Regions from separate parts of the Paenibacillus sp. CB74 genome, predicted to be linked through region 1. Evidence: a T-box and tRNA genes for the amino acid it is inferred to sense, from the RefSeq annotation. Region 1 holds a T-box; the other holds one or more tRNA genes.
What was found. A T-box is a leader RNA that pairs with one kind of tRNA and senses whether it is charged. The one in region 1 lies ahead of ACX9NY_RS30125 (valine--tRNA ligase), so its partner is inferred to be a tRNA-Val.
Positions count from the first base shown of each region.

Region 2: it has a tRNA-Val gene. The T-box ahead of ACX9NY_RS30125 (valine--tRNA ligase) is inferred to sense a tRNA for this amino acid. The anticodon was not compared.

Region 1 covers NZ_CM146009.1:6,832,862-6,837,553, reverse strand. The annotation lists gene ACX9NY_RS30125 (valine--tRNA ligase) at 1-1,796, opposite strand, end outside; T-box leader at 1,864-2,145, opposite strand; gene ACX9NY_RS30120 (LysM peptidoglycan-binding domain-containing protein) at 2,300-3,832, opposite strand; gene ACX9NY_RS30115 (RluA family pseudouridine synthase) at 4,096-4,692, opposite strand, start outside.
Region 2 covers NZ_CM146009.1:654,739-659,430, reverse strand. The annotation lists gene ACX9NY_RS03020 (recombinase family protein) at 1-509, opposite strand, end outside; tRNA gene ACX9NY_RS03015 (tRNA-Val) at 720-791, opposite strand; gene ACX9NY_RS03010 (hypothetical protein) at 995-1,252, shown strand; gene ACX9NY_RS03005 (GNAT family N-acetyltransferase) at 1,490-1,933, shown strand; gene ACX9NY_RS03000 (DUF3892 domain-containing protein) at 2,045-2,281, shown strand; gene ACX9NY_RS02995 (hypothetical protein) at 2,357-2,638, opposite strand; gene ACX9NY_RS02990 (hypothetical protein) at 2,622-2,843, opposite strand; gene ACX9NY_RS02985 (DUF3889 domain-containing protein) at 3,038-3,358, opposite strand; gene ACX9NY_RS02980 (hypothetical protein) at 3,415-3,723, opposite strand; gene ACX9NY_RS02975 (manganese catalase family protein) at 3,981-4,692, shown strand, end outside.

The DNA of each region.
Region 1 (4,692 bases):
TCCAGATTCATCAATGCAAAGCGCGAAGCGTTCCAGATCTTGTTGGCAAAATTACGAGCCTGCTCCACCCGTTCCCAACGGAAACGGAGATCCTGGCCTGGCGTGCTGCTGGTTGAGATCATGTAACGCATTGCATCTGCGCCATATTTCTCGATCACATCCAGCGGATCTACACCGTTGCCCAATGATTTGGACATTTTACGTCCATCTGCATCACGAACAAGACCATGCATCAGCACATCCTTGAACGGAATCTCATCCGTGAATTCCAGTGCAGTGAAAATCATACGTGCAACCCAGAAATATATGATGTCATACCCTGTCACAAGTACACTTGTCGGATAATAACGTTGCAGATCTTCCGTATCTTCCGGCCAGCCTAGTGTGGAGAATGGCCATAAGCCGGAGCTAAACCAAGTATCGAGTACATCTTCGTCCTGTCTAAGCTTGCGTCCTGCATTCTCTGGTAGCGTTGTCGGATCTTCAGCAGATACGATGATTTCACCCGTTTCCTCATCATACCAGGCCGGAATACGATGTCCCCACCACAGTTGACGGGAAATACACCAGTCACGAACGTTCTCGATCCAGTTCAGATATGTTTTCTCGAAACGGTCTGGAACAAAATTAACCCCTTCGCCGCTCTGTTGTTTCTTGATCGCTCTCTCTGCAAGTGGCTTCATCTCAACAAACCACTGAGTAGACAGATACGGTTCAACAACAGCGCCGGTACGTTCACTGTGTCCAACCTGATGCGTATGATCCTCGATGTTGATCAATATGCCTTGCTCTTTCATATCAGCAACAATCTGCTTGCGGCATTCACTGCGATCCAGTCCCTGATACTTACCAGCTTCTGCATTCATTGTGCCACTCTCATCCATGACCGTAATCTGTGGCAGATCATGACGAAGACCTACTTCAAAGTCATTCGGATCATGTGCAGGCGTGATTTTTACTGCACCACTTCCGAACTCTTTATCCACATAATCATCAGCGATAATTGGAATTTCGCGTCCAATGATAGGCAGTACAAGGACTTTGCCAATCATGTCTGCATAGCGCTCATCCTTCGGATGAACAGCGACCGCTGTATCACCCAGCATCGTTTCAGGACGCGTTGTTGCTACTGTAACGTAGCCACTTCCGTCTTTGAGCGGGTAACGCAGATGGTACAGGTGACCCTGAACCTCTTTATATTCAACCTCAATGTCAGACAGAGCTGTCCGGTTCACTGGATCCCAGTTAATGATGCGTTTGCCGCGGTAAATAAGGCCTTTTTCATACAGTTGAACAAATACTTTGCGAACCGCTTGGGACAGACCTTCATCCAGCGTAAAACGTTCACGTGAGTAGTCAAGGGACAAACCCATTTTGCCCCATTGCTGACGAATGGTTGTGGCATATTGATCTTTCCAATCCCATACTTTCTCCAGAAACTTCTCGCGTCCCAGATCATAACGAGTCAGACCTTCTTCACGCAGCTTCTGCTCCACTTTGGTTTGGGTAGCAATACCTGCATGGTCGGAACCCGGAAGCCACAGTGCATCATAACCCTGCATCCGTTTGGTGCGGATCAGAATATCCTGTAGTGTAAAGTCGAGCGCATGCCCGATGTGCAGCATCCCGGTCACATTTGGGGGTGGAATTACAATCGTATACGGCTCGGCATCTTTACGTTGCCCGGCTTTGAAATATCCGCGCTCCATCCAGGTGGAGTACCATTTGTCTTCTGCCGCTTTAGGATCGTAAGTGGTCGGCATTTCTGTTGCAGCTGATTTTTTTTCCTCAGACATGTGTCATTCCTCCGTTACTTCATCTTCATCATCTTCGCCAAAAAAAACAAAAAAAACCTTTCATCCATCAAAGGACGAAAGGTTAGCTTTCGCGGTACCACCTTTGTTTCACGCCGACAGCAAGATAGACTTCCCCCTCTGTACAGGACGTGACACTTCAAGCAGATAACGGCTGCTACCGGCCCATCCTACCTCAGAAATAAATGACGATAAAGCTCATTCATCCCTTAAATTCAAACAGGCAACTCCCGGGCGACTTCGATCAGTTGGTTCCTGCGGAATCTCACAGCGTTGCAATTCCACTCTCTGAAAGGTCATACTGTCTACTACTCCCGTTCCACGTTGTTCTTCAAAAAACCTACACACATCATACCTTGCTCGTGCGCGATAGTCAACCTGACAGCAGCGGATAAAGTGCGCTGTTGTCAGGTTTAGGGCAAATCATGCAAAAACCCGCAATCCTCAAGGGGATCACGGGTCCTAACGAAGGCTTTAACTACGGATTAAGGGATGTACAATATCTGACCTTCTTCCACAACTTGTTCAGATAATCGATTATACAACTGAAGTTCCCTCGTGCTCAATTGATATCGATCCGCAATGGCATCCAGTGTATCTTCCCGCTGGACGATACACAACTTCACTTTGCGGAATGGCGTCTGATCCACAATCGTTCCCAGGAACAGATTCTTCCATTCCACATCCTCAGGTGCATACGTTTCTTCCTGTATCACACCGGCTGGAACCTCTTCGCCTCTCTCCACTTCAGCATCGCGTGCTGATCTGCCGGAGGATAACAAGGAAGAGATCCCCACACCCTCCTCTTGTCTTGGAGCGGATTCCTTTTTACTGCCAAAAGCAACCTTCATCTCCGGCTTGTCTTCCGTCTCAGCAACAGGTTCAGGGACAAATGCTTCATTCTGTACAAACTCATCTACCTCAGTCGCTTCAAAAGACTGGCGTTCTTCCTCTGCATTGCCTGCTTCGGACGTACCGAATACACCTTGCCAGTTCTCCGCTTGTGGTCCAACCGGAACATCAACTGCCTGATTCTCCTGCTGAGGTACAGATCTCGCTGATTCGAAATGCCATACGTCCGGTCCGTCCGGTACATCTGCTGCTGCGAGCTCATTAGATGATTGAGCAGCAGGTTCTTGGACTTCTTGATCTGAATTTCTAGGCTCTGTAGGCAATGCATCCACGGAAGGCTCGGACCACGCCGAAGACTCATCTTCCAGAGGAAGCAACGGTTCCGACTCTGGGTAAGAAGCTAACCGATCAGCGGTCTCAGCCATAAATGACGAGATGGGAGAAGGTTCGCTGTATGGCTCCTGGGATGCCAGTTCATCTCCATTCGCTGTCAGAGATGCAGGATCTTCGTTTGCATCAGGTTGTCTGTTTTCGTTAGCGTACTCCGCACTTGGCTCCGCCGATTGGAGTGGCTCCGACGAGGATAAGTTTGCATATTCCTGATGATATTCGGGGGCACCATAGGCAAGCTCTGCTGCATTCGCAAGTCTCTCTTCCTCACTCCGCTGGAGCAGATACTCCTGTGCAAATGTGTTAGGATCGCTATCTGTCTCTTCTGCTTCATCGGAACGGTTGGATTGCTGAGCATCCGGTGAGTGGACTACTGTAAACTCATCTGCTGACCACACTTGCGGCTCTTCAGCATGAAAGCCCTCGATGCCTCGCAACGACAACACGCCAGTAATGTTCAGACTACGATTGGACAACAGATCCACGTCAAAATTTTCGATCTCAATGGAAATATCCTCAATCGATCTGACTCGGTTCAGCGGCACTGTAATCTCCACGGGAATGAAATGTTTGAGCTCTTCTGAAGCCTCATTTTCTCCTCTGTACGCACCTGTAAGTAAAAGATGCCCTCTTAAGGTGGCATGATCATCCTGCCCTATGACTTGAATGCGCGGGTATAATTCAATCTCCTCCAATTCCTCAATCGCAGGAACTCCCTCAGACAAATGAACGCGCTCATAAATATCGAACCGCAAACCATAAGGTTGATTCAACAAAGGTGGCGTCCTCCTTTCGGCATATGTTCACCATGATCCTTCTCATGGGACTGATCCATGGTCCAAATCCTTCGTTACCCCATCTATATGCCTTGAATGAGATGAGCATGCCACCTTTTGAAAAACCTTGCTATATATGTTCAACTCTGAGTTATTTACACTGTCACTCCAATGATAGAACAACCTTCTGGTCGCTGTAATCCTCGCGTATACTTCCGAAGCAGCTTTCTTTCAGAAAGCTTTTAGGCGAAACAAATAGTGTATTAGTAAGCCTTTTCGCGCTCTGCCAGTTGTGTAAAATCGGACGGCCAAGGGTCATTTACTTCAATCATGGCTCCAGTTAACGGGTGGTTAAACTTCAACACTTCTCCGTGAAGCGCCTGCCTATCAATGGCATCCGCTCTTCCTCCATACAACTCATCACCGATGAGCGGATGTCCCGCATAACTCAGATGTACACGAATTTGGTGTGTGCGTCCTGTGTCCAGCTTCAATCGTACAAGAGTTGCCCGTTCCCACACTTCGACGATCTCCACATGCGTAACAGCTTCTTGACCACCTTCAGAGACACGTCTGCGCTGTTTGTGATGTCTGTCCTTGCCAATGGGAGCATCAATTTTGTGCAGTTCGCGGGATAGTTGTCCCCCTGCCATGGCTACATAATGGCGACCAATCTCTTTGCGGCGCATCGCTTCATCCAGTTTGGCGAGAGCAAAAGCATTTTTGGCATACAGGACAGGTCCGGTTGTATCCTCATCCAGTCGATGAACATGGCGTACACTTGCCTGTATTCCGTTCATCTCATAATAGGAGGCAACCACATGATCCAGCGTGATGGCCTGATCAGCGCGGCTTCCATC
Region 2 (4,692 bases), 690 kb from region 1:
CTTTTATACCCGTAGGGAATACCTCCTCCCCTGAAAATACCATCTTCGACCATCTGTTTATGTTTTTCATTGACACGGTCAGAGATTTTCCTACTTTCATCGCTTGACTGCCAGAATCTTAAGTAGTTGACCATCCGATCGGTGTTTGCTTCAATTTTTTGCTGTCCTTCTATTACAGACCACATTTCAACCCCTTTGTTTACAAACCACTCAAGTACAAAGGGGGTCTCATCATCTTTTCTTCCAAGCCTGTCAAACATAAATACCAACAAAACATCGAATAAGCCATTCTCTGCATCTTCTTTAGCCTGTTGAATAACATCACGCTTCGAGGCAGGTACTTTGAAACCTGATACCCCTTTTTCGGTATATTCCTTAACTAGCTTCCATTCATCTTGTTTCTCTACCATCTTCCTGCATGCTCGTTGTTGCATTGGAATATCGTTTCCATCCATCTGTCCTTTTGTGGACACTCGATATAGTGCTGCAACACGTTTTGTTTGTCCCATTCCATCAACCACCATATCTTTTTTCTGTATTATTTTTATCGATATCCGTAACTACTTTAACTGCTTAATTTAATCCAAATTATACCATTAAGTATATTTATTATCAACAAAAACCACCTACATATATTATCAGAGATGGCCATAATGTTATATAAAAAAACAACTCCTCTTGAGATATAATTCTCAAAAGAAGTTGCCCTTTTTTTCATATAGGACGAGTGGGGATCGAACCCACGACCCTTACCCTGTCAAGATAATGCTCTCCCGCTGAGCTATCGCCCTGTAATAAATAGGATGTATCCATCACGATCATAATGCTATCTTTAGCTGAGCTAACAGATCATGATATATAATTATTTCCCAATCAAGTAACAGTATCATATCAAGTAACCGTGTTCATTGTCAATGATTTATTTGGTTATAATTCACTCGAAATGGTGCACAATAAAGGAAGATTACCATATCTACAACGAGGTGAATTCTCTATGAGAAACTTAACAAAACGGTCAAAATCCAATACACATACATTTACCAAATGCTTCTTTTTTTTCGTTGGGCTTATGATTGTCATGACAACCCTTACCGGTTGCGGCTTGGAACGGGATGAACATACGGTTCAATTCCAACAGTTAAAACAACCCAATGAAAATGATGAATCTCTACCCGTCTGGCTGGACGTATACTCCAAATCGGTAGTTCAAGATGTATATTCTCCGCGAGGAAGCAGTGAAGTTTTGCCGTGAAGGTAAGAGGTAGATTACTCTTCTTCATCCCACTTACGTGAGTATGCTTTCTTGGTCACATAATACAACAGAATAATCATTCCCGCCGACATTAACAATGTAATGACCATGATGCCTGCCATGCCCATCACTACCCCCTCCTCTCCCAATATGTCCCAGACTTCACTATACAGGAAAAACATTTTTTTGTATAATTCAGTCTGATATGTCGCGCAAGAGCAGAAAGAAGGAATGGAATTGGCAGCTGAGATTAGTTATGTAACGACGCAAGAACAACTGGAACAAGCCCTGGGTATTCGCAATCACGTTTTTGTGATCGAGCAACAGGTTCCTGCCGAGATTGAGATTGATCAATACGATGTCATTAGTCCGGATGTGCATCACGTATTGTTAAGTACGGATGGGCAAGCTGTAGCTACAGGACGTCTGATCTATTACAGCAAGGATACGGCCAAAATGCAGCGGATCGCGGTGCTTGAGTCTCATCGTTCATTCGGTTATGGACGCGTGCTTCTGCTCGCGATGGAGGAACTGGCACGTGAACTCGGCTTATCCTATTCCGTACTGGATGCTCAATGTCAGGCGCAGAAATTCTATGAGAAACTGGGCTATGAAGTGATTTCAGAAGAACCTTTTTATGATGCAGAAATTCTGCATGTTCGTATGAAAAAGAGTCTGTAAAACTTCGGCATTGGCGGTCTTATGAGCATATAGTGCATACTTCCCAGGAATTCGGATAGGCTAATCAGGTAAACAGATTCCTATCTCGTCATATAAGGAGAGTGTGACATCATGGATCAAACAACACGCGAGAGTTTCACAGCCGTACAGAAAAATGGCGACGGTGACCTGACAGCCTTTCAGACTTCAGCAGGACGTATACTGGATTACCAACAAGCACTTGCAGAAGTAAAGGCTGGCGCTATTGCCGGCGTGAATGTATTTAAAGGCAAAGATGGCGAAATGTATATTCGCGGCGATGCCGACGGTGACCCAACCAACAACCTGGACCAACTTCCCCAATTCTAAAATAGATGCACAGATCGTTACGTGTTACACAGAAGCGCCAATTCGGTTATCCGGGTTGGCGTTTTCTTATTATGATTAATAGTCCGTAAAATATTTTACGGAGTCCCCGGAAGGCTGGCTTTTGCGAATTGGCTGTTGTACCTGTTCCCATGCCTGCAAGATCTGTATCCCTTCGAGAGTAGACCGATTCTCCCAGGCGATGTGCCCGGTTCGTTCAAGCTCCAGCAAAGACTCATGAATGTAAGCTCTGCTTCGTCCCGTCTTGGTCTCCAGTTCATCCATACGCGGCAGCCTGCGCCGTTGTCCTGCATAGTTCACCATAATCCGCAAAATCTTACGTTCAAAGTCGTTCAGCATACTTTACCTCCCCATTCATATCCGTAACAGGACGCCATGCCAGAATACCTTGCTCCAGAAATGTTCGGGGTGAGCCTTCTTTTCCCGCTGATGCTCTAATCATCCCGCCACGTACACTGTTAATTCGAATCTGTCGCTGCGTAATCTGCCCTGCACGATCCATGTAGACAAGCTCCACCATCTGGCCAATATATTTCCCTAGCATAATCATCCCTCCGATAAGAACATTTGTTTGTATTTCATATTATATGCGAACATAAGTTCTTTATTCAATAGTAAAAAAAGGATTTTGCAAAATAAAAAAAACCAGACTTTCCCCTTTGATCAAGGGGGTCTGGTTCCTCTAATAATGCTGCTGATATAACTACATTTCTTGTAATAATCCGGTTCAGTAACGGATCAGTGTCGATCGGATTCCGAAAATTGCACTTTCTTTAATTGCTGTGTAGATGGATTAAAATCAACATTCACATAGACCGCGAACTGCTTGCCGTCTTTGGCACGAACCCATAGCTTGAACTGTTCCCGTGATTGATCCGCTGTTAGAGAGGTACGGCCGATGTGCTTATAGTCCAAAATATCCACATTGTACTTTGTCTGTGTTTCTTTGACCGCTATAATTCCCCACTTCGCATAATCAGGGATAGAGGCACCTGTACCAGATGTTATTCCAGCTAAACTCAGGACTACAGACATGACGGTAACAATGAGCATTCTCATTTCACTCACTCCTTGGGACAATATGTTTCTGTTATATTGCCCGTCCGGGTTTCATTTTACACGAATAAACGAAAGATCCAGGCCAGTGGCCGTAGGGAAAAAGGAACCACATGAACAAGCCGGTCCAACGAATCAGGAGGCTCCGTCCGGAAACTCATTCCCCAGTCACCCGAGAAAACGTGTTGTTGTGTCTTCGGCTCCTCAGGACGATCCAACCCGTATTTCTTTTCAAGCCTTTGCCTCGTTTGTTCATCCACCTGAACCTCGTTCGTAACGTCATATGCTGTGACAGGCTCGCTGCTTATGTACATCAGCATCATCAGAAGGATCGGAATCCACACTATTTTTACCCAACGTTTGTTCATCTTTAACTCCTTTATGTACCTTAATTCTCTTGTATCTGGCAGACCCATTTAAAGGTTAGATTATACATAAAATTCACCGTATTGGAAATAACAACAGGGAGAAGATATGCAGCATTTGATATGCAATACTTAAGTCCCATTTGGTTGATTTTATGTTTAAAAAAGGGAATAACCGTGTAATAGGCCATGACAGCCTGACTTCATGATCTAACATTTCTACAGGATCTGCAATACCACTTTGAGGAGGTTACACCCCAATGTTCAAACGCTTGGATGAAATCCTGATTGAGATTCCCAATGTCGAGAAGCCCGATCCGAATGCAGCAGCAGCCATACAAGAGTTGCTCGGCGGCAAATTCGGAGAAATGTCAACGTTGAACAATTACCTCTATCAATCATTTAATTTTCGCTCCAAAGAAAAACTGAAGCCCTTCTACGACCTGGTCATGAGTATTACGGCCGAAGAATTGGGACATGTTGAGCTGGTGTCTCACGGGATTAACAAATGTCTTAGAGGATCAACCGAGTACAAAGAACCCGATGATACACCGTTAGGTTCCGTGAAAGATGCTCGTCTGTCTTATCACTATCTGGCAGGTGCACAAGGCGCAATGCCTTTTGACTCTATGGGTAATCCATGGACGGGAGCAAACGTCTTCAACAGCGGAAATCTGGTCGAAGATCTGTTGCACAACTTTTTCCTCGAATGTGGAGCGCGTACGCATAAAATGAAGGTATATGAAATGACAGATCACCCGGCAGCCCGGGAAGTGGTTGGTTTCCTGCTGGTACGTGGCGGCGTGCATGTTGTTGCATATGCAAAAGCCCTTGAGATTGCAACTGGCGTCAATGTAACCAAACTCGTTCCTATTCCTTCACTGAACAACAAAGCTTTCAATGAGGCTCGTAAATATGAAGAAAAAGGGGTACACACCAAGCTGTACACCTATAGTGATAAAGACTTCAATG